One region of the Geothrix sp. 21YS21S-2 genome, then DNA from elsewhere that is predicted to be linked to it. Evidence: riboswitches for the same ligand, from Rfam matches in the RefSeq annotation. Region 1 holds a riboswitch; the other holds the start of a gene.
The links. Region 1 has a riboswitch for S-adenosylhomocysteine ahead of ahcY (adenosylhomocysteinase). Riboswitches for the same ligand answer to the same signal wherever they lie in the genome.

Region 1 (7,550 bases):
CTGGGTGGCGGGGCATCTAGCCTAGGAGCCTCCGGATCACTTCCTGCGCCACCCGCAGCCCGAACAGCGCCGGCATGTACGACACCGTCCCGATGGGCTGGCGCTTGCGGCCGGTGCCGTGGTGCTCGCCCACGTCCGCGGGTTCGTAGGGCGTCGTGTTGAGGGCGGGCTCCACGGAGTACACGCAGGGGATGCCCGAGGCCACGCCCCGCCTGCGCAGGCGCAGCCTCACGACCCGCGCCAGGGGGCAGATGAGGGTCTCGGAGATGTCCCCGACCCGCACCTGGGACGCGTCCATCCTGCCGCCGGCGCCCATGCTGGAGACCACGGGGATGCCCAGCCGGTGCACGGCCTCCAGGAGGGTGACCTTGGAGTTGAGGGAGTCGATGGCGTCCACCACCATGTCGGGGCGCGGGTCCAGGAAGCCGTCCACGGTGTCCGGGTCCAGGAATCCGGGCCGCGCGTCCACGTCGCAGTCCGGGTTGATGTCCAGGATGCGCTCCGCGGCCAGGTCCGCCTTCTTCCGGCCGAGGGTGGAGTGCAGGGCGAAGAGCTGGCGGTTGATGTTCGTGGCGTCCACCGCGCCGTAGTCGACCAGGCGGAAGTGCCCGACCCCGGCGCGGGCCAGGGCCTCCACGGCGTACGACCCCACGCCCCCCAGGCCGAAGACGGCCACCCGCGCGTCCTGGAGCCGGGCCAGGGGCTCGGCGCCCAGGAGCTGTTCGGTGCGGGCGTACCATCTCATCTCAACCATCTCCTGAAGAGGCGCGAAGCGTTTTCATGGGCGGGCACCGGGCGGGGGGAAGCGGCGGCGATCCGCGCCAGGTTGGCGGGTTCGTTGGGGCCGGTCACTCCCTCCGGGGGCAGGTCGGGGGAATCCGTCTCGAAGAGGATCCGGTCCTCACGCAGCGCCGCCAGGGAGGCGTGGGCCCGCCTCGCGCCGGGAACGGTGAGGGCGCGCCCGAAGGACAGGTGCAGGCCGAGGGCCTGGAACTCCAGGGCCACCTCGGGGGCGCCGGAGAAGGCGTGCACGAGGCCGCCCGAGGCGGGGAGGCCGGTCTCCCGGAGGATCTCCAGCAGGCGCCCCGCAGCCTTCACGCAGTGCAGGGAGACCGGGAGGTCGCGCCGGATGGCCAGGGCGAGCTGGGCGCGCAGGGCTTCCTCCTGGAGCTCCCGGGAGGGCCTGCCGTCGGAGAAGTCGAGGCCGCATTCGCCCGCGCCGGCGCCGGCGTCGAAGGCCGCCTCCAGCCGCGCCGCCCAGCCCGGGGACGCGCCGTCCACGTACCAGGGATGCAGGCCCGCCATGGGAAGGATCTCCGGCCGGCGGCCCAGCTCCAGCACCCGGTCCCAGTCGCCTTCCCGGGTGCCGCAGCAGACCATGTGCGTCACCCCGGCCTGGGCGGCCCGGCGCAGCACCGCCTCCAGCCCGGCGCCGAAGCGCTCGTCCTGGAGGTGGCAGTGCGCGTCGAAGAGCACTAGTACCGGTAGTGCTCGGGCTTGAAGGGCCCTTCCACGGGAACGTTGATGTACTTCGCCTGGGTCTCGGAGAGCTCCGTGAGCTGGGCGTTGAGCTTCTTCAGCTGGAGCCTCGCCACGTGCTCGTCGAGCTTCTTGGGCAGGGTGTAGACGCCGACCGCGTACTCGCCCTTCTTCGTCCACAGCTCGATCTGGGCCAGGGTCTGGTTGGCGAAGCTGGAGCTCATGACGTAGGAGGGGTGGCCGGTGCCGCAGCCCAGGTTCACCAGGCGGCCCTTGGCCAGCAGGATGATGCGCTTGCCGTCGGGGAAGATGACGTGGTCCACCTGGGGCTTGATCTCCTCCCAACGGTAGCCTTCCAGCGAGGCGATGTTGATCTCGCTGTCGAAGTGGCCGATGTTGCAGACGATGGCCTGGTCCTTCATCTTCGCCATGTGGGCGTGGTCGATGACGTGGTGGTTGCCGGTGGCGGTGACGAAGATGTCGGCCTTGTCGGCGGCGTAGTCCATGGTCACGACCCGGTAGCCCTCCATGGCGGCCTGCAGGGCGCAGATGGGGTCGATCTCGGTCACCCACACCTGGGCGCTCAGCGCGCGCATGGCCTGGGCGCAGCCCTTGCCGACGTCGCCGTAGCCGCAGATGAGGGCGACCTTGCCGGCGATCATGACGTCGGTGGCGCGCTTGATGCCGTCCACCAGGGACTCGCGGCAGCCGTAGAGATTGTCGAACTTGGACTTGGTCACGGAGTCGTTGACGTTGATGGCGGGGAACTTCAGCTCGCCCTTCTCGGCCATCTGGTAGAGGCGGTGGACGCCCGTGGTGGTCTCCTCGGTGACGCCCCTGATGCCGGCCAGCTGCCGGGAGTAGAAGCCGGGATCGGTGGCCAGGGTGCGGCGGATGGCGCCGTACAGCGCCCGCTCCTCCTCGTTGCCGGGGTTGTCCAGCAGGGAGGCGTCCTTCTCGGCCCGGGCGCCCAGGTGCACCAGGAGGGTGGCGTCCCCGCCGTCGTCCAGGATCATGTTGGCCGCGCCCTCCTTGAAGGCGAAGATGCGGTGCGTGAAGTCCCAGTAGTCGTCCAGGCTCTCGCCCTTGAGGGCGAAGACCGGGGTGCCGCCCTGGGCGATGGCGGCGGCGGCGTGGTCCTGGGTGGAGAAGATGTTGCAGGAGGCCCAGCGCACCTCGGCGCCCAGGGCGATCAGGGTCTCGATGAGCACCGCGGTCTGGATGGTCATGTGCAGCGAGCCCGCGATGCGCGCGCCCTTGAGGGGCTGGGCTCCCGCGTACTCCTCGCGGATGGCCATGAGGCCGGGCATCTCAGTCTCGGCGATGGCGATCTCGCGGCGGCCCCAGGGGGCCAGGGACAGGTCGGCGACCTGGAAGTCGGTGGTGGTGGCGGTCATGGGAACTCCTGGGCGGCTGCCGGGTGGGGACACCGGGCGGCGATCCCGCGCCTACCCGCGAACCCGGCTGAGGTTTCAAGGTAAGCGCCGTTGGGAGCACAGGCTTCCGAGCCTGGGACATGGAGATGCCTTGCAGCGCCTCTCGGAAGTACCCAATGATACGCAATCTCAGGTATCCTGGCAATGACATGGACGCCCCCCAGCCCGTCTTCGACACCCTGATCCGGAACGCCCTGGTGGTGGACGGGACGGGAGGCCCCCGCTTCAAGGCCGACGTGGGGCTCCTGGACGGCCGCATCCATGCCGTGGGGGACCTGGGCCCGGCCCGCGCCGCGGCGGTGCTGGACGCGCAGGGCCAGGTGCTCGCCCCGGGGTTCATCGACACCCACACGCACGACGACCGCGCCGTGTTCCGCGCGGATTCCATCCTCCCCAAGTCGAGCCAGGGGGTCACCACCGTGGTGGTGGGAAACTGCGGCATCAGCCTGGCGCCCCTTTCCCCCCTCCAGGCCCCCCCCGCCCCCCTCGACCTCCTGGGCGGTGCGGAGGACTTCACGTTCCCCACCTTCGCCGCCTACGCCCGGGCCCTCCAGGACGCCCCGCTCGCCACCAACGTGGCCGCCCTGGTGGGCCACGGAACCCTGCGCGTGCGCACCATGGAGGACTGGTCGGGGCCCGCGGACCCCGGGCAGCTGCGGGCCATGGTGCGGGACGTGGAGGAGGCCATGGAGGCCGGCGCCCGCGGCCTCAGCACCGGCCTGGCCTACCCCACGAACAGCGGCGCCGACACCGCCGAGGTGGTGGCCCTGGCCCGGGCCGCGGCGAGGCACGGCGGCCGCCTCGCCATGCACGTGCGCGACGAGTTCGACGGCGTGGCCGGCGCCACCCGCGAAGCCTTCCGCTGCGCCCGGGAATCCGGGGCCTTCCTGGTGCTCAGCCACCAGAAGGTCGCAGGCCGGGCCAACCGCGGCCGCAGCAGCGAGCTCCTGCGCCTCTACGCGGAGGAGGGCGCCGGGGTCCCCTTCGCCATCGACGCCTACCCCTACACCGCGGGCTCCACGGTGCTGGACCCGGCCTTCGCCTCCCAGTCCAGCAAGGTGCTGGTCTCCTGGTCCCTGCCCCATCCCAAGGCCGCGGGCCACACCCTGGCCCAGGTGGCCAAGGGCTGGGGCTGCACCGAGGCCCAGGCCCTGGAGCGCCTCAAGCCCGGGGGAGCCATCTACTTCCACATGGACGAGGCCGACGTGGAGCGCTTCCTGGCCTTCGACCGCTGCATGGTCGGCTCCGACGGCCTGCCCCACGACGTCCATCCCCATCCCCGCCTCTGGGGCACCTTCGCGCGCTTCCTCCGCGTGTACGTGGCCGAGCGCAACCTCTTCACCCTGGAGCAGGCCGTGCACAGGATGACGGGCCTGCCCGCGGAGGTCTTCGGCCTTGCGGGCCGGGGCCTGGTCAAGCCCGGGTGCCACGCGGACCTGGTCCTGTTCGATCCGGCCAAGGTGCGCGACATGGCCACCTACGAGCACCCCGGCCTGGCTGCGGAGGGGATCCTGGAGGTGTTCGTGAACGGCGTGCCGCGGGAAGCGGGGAAGGCGGGACAGTTCCTCTGATCCGGAATCCGGGAAGTCCTGGAAATTGGGCCCCTCGGTTCGCGGCCTTGATCTCGAAGATCGGCACCACCCCTGGAAAAGCCTATCGCCGGAAGACCCAGCGGTCGCCGGTGCTGTCCTTGGGGTCGAAAGCGTAGCCCTCCGAGTCGAAAGACTTGAGCCCTTCGGGTTCCCTGATCCGGTTCAGGATGGCGAAGCGGCACATGAGGCCCCGGGCCCGCTTGGCGTGGAAGCTCACCACCTTGCCGCCGTCCAGGAACACCGGCGTCAAGGTGCGGGCCGGGAGCGCCACGGCCCGGGAGAACTCCCCGGACGCGAGGTTCACCAGGGGGCCTCCGTCCAGGGCCGCCTTCAGGGCCCGGGTGAGCGTCCCTTCCCAGAAGGCGTAGAGGTCGGGGCCCTTGGGGTTGGGCAGGCGCGCGCCCATCTCGAGGCGGTAGGGCTGGATGAGGTCCAGGGGGCGAAGCAGGCCGTAGAGGCCCGAAAGGATGCGCAGGCGGTCCTGGGCGAAGGCGAGGTCCGCGGCGTCCATGCCGGTGGCGCCCAGCCCGTTGAAGGCCTCCCCGCTGTAGGCGAGGGCGGCCGGCCGGGCGTTGGCCGGGCTGAACGGGGGTTTCCAGGCCCGGTAGCGGCCTGCCGTCAGAGCGGCCAAGTCCTCGGACATGGCCATGAGCTTGCCCAGGGCTCCCAGATCCAGCTTTTTCAGGAGGCCCGCCAGCGTCCGGGCCTGCGGGAGGTGGACCGGGAGGGAAATGGGGACCTCCGGGACGGGCCGGTCGAAATCCAATTTCTTCGCTGAGGAAATCAAGAGAATCACGAAGACTCCGATAAGGGAGGGGTGACGATCTGCAGGACGAACGTTTCCTCCAGCCTATAAGGAGTTCCCATGAACGTGGGCCGGATCTGCATCATCGCCTTCGCCGCCATCTGCCTCCGGGCCCAGGACCTCGTCCTGGCGGTGGGCATCACGCCCGCCCAGAACATCTTCAACCGCATCCAGGGGACCTTCGAGAAGGCCACGGGCATCCACCTGGTCCTCAAGGACGCCCGCAGCCCCGAAGCCTGGCGCCTCCTGGACGCCGGGCAGGTGGAAGCCGCCTCGGGCGGCCTCACCTGGGAGGACTGGGTGGCCTCCATCAAGGCCAAGAACCTCCGGGTGCCCTCCGAGGAGGAGATCACCCGGTTCCAGATCGGCATCGACCAGATCCAGGTGGTCACCAGCCCCGACGTGCTCCTGTTGGAGCTCGGCCGGGAGGAGCTGCAGGGCATCTTCAGCGGGAAGACCACCAACTGGAAGCAGGTGGGCGGGGACGACGCCCCCATCGTCCTGCTCCTGGATCCCACCCAGATCGCCACCAACGACACCTTCCGCGGCCAGATACTCGGCGGCGCGCCCTTCGGGCCCGCCAAGTGGACCTTCCCGGCGGGCGTCACCCTGGTGCAGGCCGTCGCGGCCACGTCCCATTCCATCGGCTTCGCCCCCAAGGCCTCCCAGGAGAGCCTCAAGGTCAACAGCCCCGTCACCCCGGCCATCACCCGGCCGGTCCTCCTGGTCATCAAGGGGAAGAAGCCCAGCGCCAGCCTCCGCCGGCTCCTGGACTACCTGGAAAGCCCCGAGGGAAAGCAGCTCACGGTCCGGTGACCGGCAGCCGCGGCCCCAGGAAGGCGCCCAGCGGGGCGCCTCCCGCCAGCGCGGCCACCAGGGCGGAGCCGACCACGGGCACCGCGCCCAGGGCCCGCACGCGCTCCAGGCTCCCGGGGTCGTCCAGGCCGAAGCCCACGGCCAGCGGGCGGTCCGTGGCGCCGCGCAGGGCCTCCAGGCGCTCGGCCACCGGGCCCAGGTCGGTGCCCTGCCCCGTGCCGGTCACCCCCAGGCGCGCCACCACGTAGGCGAAGCGCTGGGCGAAGGGATGCCCGGGGCCCGGGTCGGGCCGGGAGGCCAGGAGCTGCCGGGCCCTGGCCAGGGGCGTGGTGGGGGTCAGCAGGGGCACGATGGGGTAGCCCGCGGCCCGCAGGCGCTCCTCCCACGCGGGCTCCTCGCCGAAGGGGAGGTCCACCACCAGCAGGCTCCTCACGGGGGTGGGCGCCAGGAGCCGCTCCAGGTCGTCCCCCAGCTGCAGCAGCGGATTGAAATAGGTGAACAGGACGACGTCCGGCCCCGGAAGCCCGGCCAGCGTCTCCAGAACCCGCCGCGGCGAGGTGCCGGCCTCCAGGGCGCGGTGGGCCGCGGCCTGCAGCACGGGGCCGTCGGCCACGGGGTCGGAATGGGGCAGCCCCACCTCCACGGTGCCCACCCCCAGGGCCCGGAATTCCGCGAGCAGCGCCGGAAGGCCTGAAAGCGTGGGATCGCCCGCCATGATGAAGGGAAGGATCGGTTCCATGTCAGGCTCCCAGCGCGGCTTGGTAGGTGGAGAGGTCCTTGTCGCCGCGGCCGGAGAGCCCCGCCAGGACGGTGCGCGCCCCGAGCCGCCCCAGGACGGCCAGGGCGTGGCTGGATTCCAGGGCCGGCAGGATGCCCTCGGCGCGGCAGAGGCGCCGGGCCGCTTCCAGGGCCTGGGCGTCCGAGGCCCGCAGGGCCTCGACGCGGCCCTCCAGGCACAGCGCCGCCAGCTCCGGGCCCATGGAGGGATAGTCCAGGCCCGCGCTGATGCTGGCGGTCTCGGCTGTCCAGCCGTGCTCGTCCTGGAGCAGGAGGCTTTTGCAGCCGTGCAGGACGCCCACGCGCCCGCCGCCCACGCGCGCGGCGTGCTCGCCGATGCCCGCGCCGTGGCCCCCGGCCTCCACCGCCACCAGGCGCACCGGATCGTCCCGGAACGGCACCATGAGTCCCAGCCCGTTGCTGCCGCCCCCCGCGCAGGCCACCACCACCTCGGGCAGTTCGCCGCAGGCCTCGAGCACCTGGGCCCGGGCCTCCTCGCCGATGACGCTCTGGAAGCTGCGGACGATGAGCGGGAAGGGATGCGGGCCCAGGGCCGATCCCAGGATGTAGTGGGCCCTGTCGCAGCGCCCCGCCCAGGTGCGCAGGGCCTCGTTCACGGCCTCCTTGAGGGTGCGCAGGCCCGCG
Region 2 (7,550 bases), 2.5 Mb from region 1:
CGAGCGCGGCTCGAACCTTGTTCCCTCGTTCTGGGGCGGTTTCGCCCTCCCGAACATCTCGCTGGAACCCGCCTGGTAGAACCGGGCAGCCTTCCCCCCATGCTTCAGGTGGAATCGGAGCGCCTCCAGGAATCTCAGGACGGCAGTTCCGTTCACCTCCATTGTGTATTCGGGCTGATCGAAGCTCACCCGCACATGGCTCTGCCCTCCGAGGTTGTAGATTTCATCCGGCTGTGCAAGATCAAGGATGTCCCGCAGGGACCCTGCGTCAGCAAGATCGCCGTAATGGAGGAAAAAATTCGGATTCGCCTTCCCACCCATGTGGAGGTGATCAATCCGGCTGGTGTTGAACGCCGAGGACCGCCGGACCATGCCGTGGACCTGATAGCCCTTCGAGAGGAGCAACTCCGCCAGGTAGCTTCCATCCTGGCCCGTGACGCCGGTGATCATCGCGGATCGTGAAGTGGGCATTCCTGCTCCTAGAGTTTGCTAGATGATAGTTGGCAAACGCTTCAATCCGGCCAAAAGAACCGCTTGGAGGGAAACCAGGGCGCCCCTCTCTCTACGCCCCAGAGTTCTTCTCCGCTCCTGGTATAATCCCTCGGCACCAAATGCCGCGAGGAGGCCTTTATGGCTTTTATGGACTGGGGCAAGGCCCAATTCATTGAAATCATCGAGTGGCTGGACGATTCAAATGACGTGCTGGCCTGGCGTTTCCCCGTGCGGAACCAGGAGATCAAGAACAACGCCCAGCTGGTGGTGCGGGAGAGCCAGGAGGCCACCTTCGTCCACGAGGGGCAGTTCGCCGACACCTTCACCCCCGGCACCCACACCCTCTCCACGAAGAACATGCCCATCCTGGCCGACCTCAAGGGCTGGAAGTACGGCTTCGAGAGCCCCTTCAAGTCGGAGGTCTACTTCACCAACACCCGGCTCTACAACGACCTGGGCTGGGGCACCTCCAACCCGATCATGATGCGGGACGCCGACTTCGGCATGCTGCGCATCCGCGCTTTCGGCATCTATTCCATCCGGGTGAAGGACTCCAAGAAGTTCCTCAAGGAGCTGGTGGGCACCAACGGCGTCTACACCAAGGACGACATCACCGAGCAGCTGCGCAAGAGCCTCATCAGCAAGTTCACCGACGCCCTGGGCGAGGCCAAGGTCCCCGCCCTGGACCTGGCAGCCCACTACGACGACCTCTCGGACCTGCTTCGCCAGAAGATGGACCCCGAATTCCAGACCATGGGCCTGGAGTGCTCCAAGCTCTTCATCGAGAACATCAGCCTCCCCGAGGAAGTCGAGGCCATGATGGACAAGCGAACCTCGGTGGGCATGATGGCCCCCGTGATGGGCGCCTACACCCAGATGCAGGTGGCCGATTCCGTGCCCCTGGCCGCACAGAACCCGGGCGGCATCGCCGGCATGGGCATGGGCCTGGGCATGGGCGTGGGCATGGGCAACATGATGGGCCAGCAGATGGGCGGCGCCATGGGCCAGATGGCCCAGGCCCCCTACCCCGCCGGCCAGGCCGCCCCGGCCCCGGCCAAGGGCATCAAGGAGGAGCTCACCGAACTCAAGGATCTCTTCGACAGCCAGCTCATCACCCAGGCCGAGTTTGATAAGCAGCGCAGCGCCATTCTTTCCAAGCACGGAATGGCCTGACCGCCCTGGAATGGCGTTGCCCCTCAAGGGATCGGCAAGGTAGGATCTAATGTCACCGAGGAGCGTTGCGAGCCGTCCCGTCCGGACGGCCTAGGCTCGGCGGCCTCCGTCCCGTCCAACGACGCTCACCCCGCGATCCCGCAAGGGCGCAGGGTGGGCATCCATCTCCATTCCACCACGTCCGGAGAACCCCCATGAGCCTTCTCGCCGTTGGAAGCGTAGCGTTCGATGACCTCGAGACCCCCTCGGGCCGCCGGGACAACATCCTGGGCGGTTCGGCCAGCCACTTCTCCCTCAGCGCGAGCCGGTTTCATCCCGTGCAGGTGGTGGCGATCGTCGGCGAGGATTTCGGTCCGGACCATTTCAAGGTTTTCGAAGGCCGCCCCATCGACCTCTCGGGCCTGATCAAGACCCCCGGCCTCAGCTTCCACTGGAAGGGGCAGTACGGCAGCGACCTCAATGAAGCCAGGACCCTGGAGACCCACCTGAACGTCTTTGCGGGCTTCAAGCCGGACCTTCCCGCGGCCTTCCGCAGCTCCCAGTACCTCTTCCTGGGCAACATCGATCCCACCCTCCAGCTGGACGTGGTCAGGCAGATGTCCCCCCGCCCCAAGTGGATCGCCCTGGACACCATGAACTTCTGGATCGACGGCGCCCGCGGGGCCCTGCTCGAGGTCCTCAAGGAGATCGACATCCTCCTCGTGAACGAGGCCGAGGCCCGCTCCCTCACGGGCGAGCGGAACCTCGTGAAGGTCTACGCAGCGATCCGCAAGCTCGGCCCGCAGATCCTCGTCGTCAAGCGCGGCGAGTACGGCATGCTCCTGTTCACCCCCGAGGGGCACTTTGCCGCTCCCGCCTTCCCCCTGGAGGAGGTCCACGATCCCACCGGAGCGGGCGACACCTTCGCAGGCGGGTTCCTCGGCTACCTCGCGGCCGCCGGGACGCTGGACCTGGCCACCATGAAGCGCGCGGCCCTGGCCGGAACGGTCATGGCCAGCTTCGCGGTGCAGGATTTCGGGACGGAGCGGGTGCAGGCTCTGGGCACCGAGGAGTACGAGAGCCGGATTGGAGCATTCAGGGAAATGATCCATATCGGTTGAGGAGGGCAGGTTCCACAGCGGACCGCAAGGTTGACGCCGACGAAGCGAGCGCCTACCTATTAGGGCGTGTTCCCTGCTGGTGCTAGGATTGGAAAATTAAAAGGTGATTTCATGCTTCGTCCCCGCTATGTAGGCGTCTTGTTCACGGCCCTCTCCCTCGTGGCCCAGGAACCGGGCCTCCCGGATCTCCAGAGCCTCCGGCAGGCTGCAACAGCGGCCCAACTGGGCGGGGCCGCAGCCACGGATGCCGTCCCACGGGGTACCGCGGCCACGGCTCGAACCCTGCAGGCACAGGAAGGCGCGCGCCAGGCTCCGTCCGAGCAGGACTCCATCCAGGCCGAGATCAAGGCCGCCAAGGCGAAAGAGCGAGGACCGAAGCGCTTCGCCGAGGACCTCTTCACGACGCGGCAGAGCTCTCCTTCCGGAACCGAGGGCGGCATCTCCGAGGACTACGTCCTGGGCGCCGGCGACCAGATCCAGATCAGCGCCTTCGGCAGTGCAAACTTCGAGCTCCCCGCCCAGGTGGACGGACGCGGCGAACTCGTGGTCCCCAAGGTGGGTTCGGTCAAGGTGGCCGGCATGAGCCTGGCCAGGGCCCGCTCCGCCGTCCAGGCGAAGGTGGCCCAGCAGTTCAGCCGGACCACGGTCGACCTCTCCGTCGTGAAGCTGCGGGAGGTGCGCGTCTTCGTCCTGGGTGAAGTCTACCGCCCCGGCGGCTACCTGGTCCCCAGCCTCAGCAGCCTTGTCAATGTGCTGAGCCTCGCGGGCGGCCCCACCGCCGCCGGCAGCTACCGCCAGATCCGGGTGATGCGCGGCGGCAAGGCCGTCCACCAGGTGGACCTCTACCCCCTGCGGGCCGAAGGCCTGGGCAACATGAATTTCGGCCTTCAGAGCGGCGACACCGTCTTCGTGCCGCTGGCCTTCAACCAGGTCACCCTGGAGGGCGCCTTCACCCGCGTGGTGGCCGCCACCGGCGACCTGCAGCCCAGGAAGGTGAAGACCCGCCTGGACAAGGAGATCGCCAAACTGAAGGAGCAGATCGCCGCGGAGGAATACCGCCTTGGCCCCAAGGGGTCCCCCAACCGCATGCATGCCGAGGCCCTGCTCGGGGAGCGGGAAGGGACCGAAGACATCGACCCGGACCGGGAACAGGACAAGGCCACCTCCAAGAACAAGGACAAGAAGCCGGACCTGGAACTGGAGCAGGAACGCTCCCAGGGTCAGGGACTGGATCAGTCTCTGGCGGCGGGCCCCATCCAGGGGCAGACAGCCTCCTACCAGGAGCCCACGCTAGCCGAACGGACCCTCATCGAGGAGCGCCTCGTCCTCCTGCGCAAGCGCCTTGACCGCATCAGCGTCCAGGCCCGTGGCGACCAGCGCACGACGAACATCCCAGAGCAGGAGGCCAAGGCCGAAAGCATCTCCATGGAGAACAGCGGACTCCCTGGCTGGCTCGCCCGTTGGAACTCCGACGGCGTGGCGCCTTCCATGCAGTTCGAGATGCTGCCTGGCGAGACGGTCGACCAGGCCCTGCGTTTCGCGGGGGGCCTCGCTCTGCAGGCCTTCGAGGACAGTCTCGTCCTGCGCCGCCTGGCCAAGGGCGGCGTCCTGGACGCCGCCGACGTCCCCCTGGCCAAGGCCGGCCAGGTCGAGCTCCGGCGGGGCGACGTCCTCTCGGCCCTCACCAGCCGCGAGCGCAGGGAAAGGCTCGTCACGGTATCCGGCTGGGCCCGGGTTCCCGGGAGCTTCTCCCGGCCCGAGGGGCTCCGGGTCGGCGACCTCCTTCGCAGGGAGTCCCAGCTTCTTCCCGACACCTACCTTCACCGGGGCGAGATCGTCCGCACCCTACCCGACCAGAGCACCAGCTACCTCGCCTTCGACGTGGCCCAGGCCCTCTCCGGCGAGCCGGCGCATAACCTCCTGCTCCAGGACCGTGACCAGATCGAGCTGTACCGGGTCTCCGACCTGCGCCTTCCCCAGACCGTCCAGGTCAGGGGCCCCGTCTCCCGTCCCGGCACCTTCCCCTTCCACGAGGGCATGCGCGCCTCGGACCTCCTTTTCCAGACCGGCGTCCTCCTGAACGAAGCCGACCGGCTCGTGGCGGAACTGGCGCATACACGCGAGGGAAAGCCCAGCGAGATCAGAAAGCTGGACCTCACGAAACTGCTCTCGAGCGAGACCTCCAGCCCGGTCGCCCTCAATGACGAGGCCGTCAACCCCCTCCTCAAGCCCCAGGACCAGATCAGCGTCTACGCGAAACCCGACTATCGCCCCCACCGGAGCGTGACCCTCCTCGGGCAGGTGGTGCGGCCCGGCGTGTACGTGCTGGATTCCCCCCGAACCGGCCTTCGGGAAGTTCTCGCCCGGGCCGGTGGCCTCACCGCCGAGGCCATGCCCCAGGGTTCCATCTTCCTTCGCCCCATGGCCACACCGAATCCCGACTCGTTCAACGTCGAGTCGCAGCGCGCCAACACCCAGGCCCCCGCCCTGAACGGCATCAACAACATCCTGGAAAGGCTCAACGAGACCAAGCGGCAGCCCACCACGGGCACCCTTCTCAAGACCCCCATCCTCCACGGACTGGGCACGGGAAGCCTGGACCGCCTTGTGGTGAACATCCCCGCCATCCTTGCCGGAAACGACAAACTGGATGTGGATCTCCAGGATGGGGACGAGATCATCATTCCCCGCAGGACGGAGACAGCTTATGTGATCGGGGAAACCGCGAGCCCCTTCATGTCCTACCACGTCGTGCCCGGCTTCAAGGTACGTGACATGGTGAAGGTTGCCGGAGGTCTCACCCGGAATGCTGATGACTCCAATATCCGCCTCCTGAAGGCCGATGGCCGGATTCTCGACCGCAGCATTCTCGGGATGGAGGTGGAACCCGGGGACGCTGTGCTTGTGCCCCAGCGGGTGCGGCGTGACACGACCTGGCAGGAGAACTTGCAGGCGATCACTCCCCTTGCCCTCATCCTGAACGCGATCAAATAAAAGGATAAAAAAACTTCTCACATAAATACAATTGAAATTATTCATTTAATTATGACCGATTCGATTTTCGTTAAAGGGGACCTCCGGGATCTCAGGAAGGATGTGCCTTCGGGTCAAAGACTTAAAATCTCCAAAATGGCCGTCAGCTATCAAGTCGGTCCCGATAAAAACAGTAGGATTTGATCGATATCACGATCGATTTATATTCGCCAAAGATAATAACCAACGAAGGATAAGCCATTTTTTTCAAAGTCGATCCCAAGTAAGGTATGCTGAATCAGCGAGCAATTTCCGTATTGACTCCAGTCGTTTTTCCAGCGACTCCGCTAAAACCCCGAAGCCGCCCCGGCGCAGGCCCGGATGGTTCTGACAATCCAACCAAGGGGACCTCGTGAAGCGCATTCTAGTCACCGGTGGCGCCGGATTTATCGGTAGCCATGTAGTTGACGCCCTCGTCGAGCAGGGCCGGGATGTCCTTGTCATTGATGATCTTTCCTCCGGGTCTGAGAGCAACCTCAACCCAGGCGCCCGGTTCGAACAAGGAGCCATCGAGTCAGAGCGCTCCGCGGACCTGATCCGAAGCTTCCGTCCCGAAGCGATCCTCCATTACGCGGCCCAGATCGACGTCCGCGTAAGCGCCGCCAATCCCGTCCTCGATGCCCAGCAGAACATCATCAATACCCTGAAGCTCTTGGAACTTGGCATGCAGAACGGACTGGCTTACTTCGCGTTCGCCTCCTCCGGCGGCGCGATCTACGGGGAGCCGCAGGCCGGGGCCCAGGATGAGAATCACCCCGAACGGCCGTGCTCCCCCTACGGTGTCGCCAAGTTGAGCGTAGATAAGTACCTAGCTACATTCCACCACTATCGGGGACTCCCCTCGTGCTCGATGCGGTTCTCCAACGTCTATGGCCCCCGGCAGGGCGGCCGGGGCGAGGCCGGCGTGGTCGCCGTCCTTATCCGCCAGGGACTGAGGGCCAACCCCCTCAGGATCAATGGAGACGGACGACAGACCCGGGATTTCGTTTATGTGAAGGACCTCGCCCGGGCCGCTACCCTCATTCTCCACCACCGCCCCCAGGGCGTGCTGAACCTTGGGACCGGCATCGAGACCTCCATATTCCAATTGGCCGATCGGGTCCGGGGCATCCTCCCCACGGACCCAGGGATTTCCCACTTTCCCCCAATCCAGGGAGAGCAGGTCAGGTCCATCCTTGATCCCTCTCTCGCAAAAAGGGTAATAGACTGGGAACCGGCCATCGATCTTCAGCATGGTCTGGAGGAGACAGTCGAGTGGTTTTCCGTGCGTGAATCCTCCACACCTTCGATCGGCCAAGCATAACGAGTTTCCTGATGACACCTTCCGATGAAAACAAACTGGCCCTGGCCCTTGAATACCCTAGGCTGAGCGGCGGTACTGCCCCTTCCCTCCCCGAGGAACAGGCGGGCCCCGTCAAGAGCCAGCTGGACCTGATCTACGCCATCGACTGGCTCTCGACACTGGTCCTGTTCATCCTCACCATGCCCGTCCTCCTTGTGAGCCTGCTCTATGTCATGGTGGTGGACCGGGGCAACCCCATCTTCAGCCAGATTCGAATCGGAATGGGTGGAAAGCCCTATCGAATTTTCAAGATCCGTTCCATGCACCACGACCATCACGGCCATGCCCGATTCTGCGCCCACGAGGACGACCGAATCCTGCCAGGAGGTCAATTCCTGCGGAGAACCCGGATCGATGAACTCCCTCAGTTCTGGAACGTGCTCATGGGTAACATGGCCCTGGTAGGCCCC

Region 2: it holds a riboswitch for S-adenosylhomocysteine, as region 1 does, so the genes downstream of both, RAH40_RS13155 (PfkB family carbohydrate kinase) here and ahcY (adenosylhomocysteinase) in region 1, are expected to answer to the same signal.

Annotation. Positions count from the first base shown of each region.
Region 1 covers NZ_CP132910.1:243,379-250,928, reverse strand. The annotation lists gene RAH40_RS01165 (DNA cytosine methyltransferase) at 1-25, shown strand, start outside; gene RAH40_RS01160 (tRNA threonylcarbamoyladenosine dehydratase) at 17-745, opposite strand; gene RAH40_RS01155 (TatD family hydrolase) at 742-1,476, opposite strand; gene ahcY (adenosylhomocysteinase) at 1,476-2,876, opposite strand; S-adenosyl-L-homocysteine riboswitch at 2,952-3,026, opposite strand; gene RAH40_RS01145 (amidohydrolase family protein) at 3,065-4,486, shown strand; gene RAH40_RS01140 (YaaA family protein) at 4,569-5,303, opposite strand; gene RAH40_RS01135 (substrate-binding domain-containing protein) at 5,373-6,128, shown strand; gene trpA (tryptophan synthase subunit alpha) at 6,115-6,867, opposite strand; gene trpB (tryptophan synthase subunit beta) at 6,869-7,550, opposite strand, start outside.
Region 2 covers NZ_CP132910.1:2,988,020-2,995,569, forward strand. The annotation lists gene gmd (GDP-mannose 4,6-dehydratase) at 1-471, opposite strand, end outside; gene RAH40_RS13150 (SPFH domain-containing protein) at 631-1,665, shown strand; S-adenosyl-L-homocysteine riboswitch at 1,717-1,799, shown strand; gene RAH40_RS13155 (PfkB family carbohydrate kinase) at 1,860-2,765, shown strand; gene RAH40_RS13160 (SLBB domain-containing protein) at 2,877-5,759, shown strand; gene RAH40_RS13165 (NAD-dependent epimerase/dehydratase family protein) at 6,151-7,101, shown strand; gene RAH40_RS13170 (sugar transferase) at 7,113-7,550, shown strand, end outside.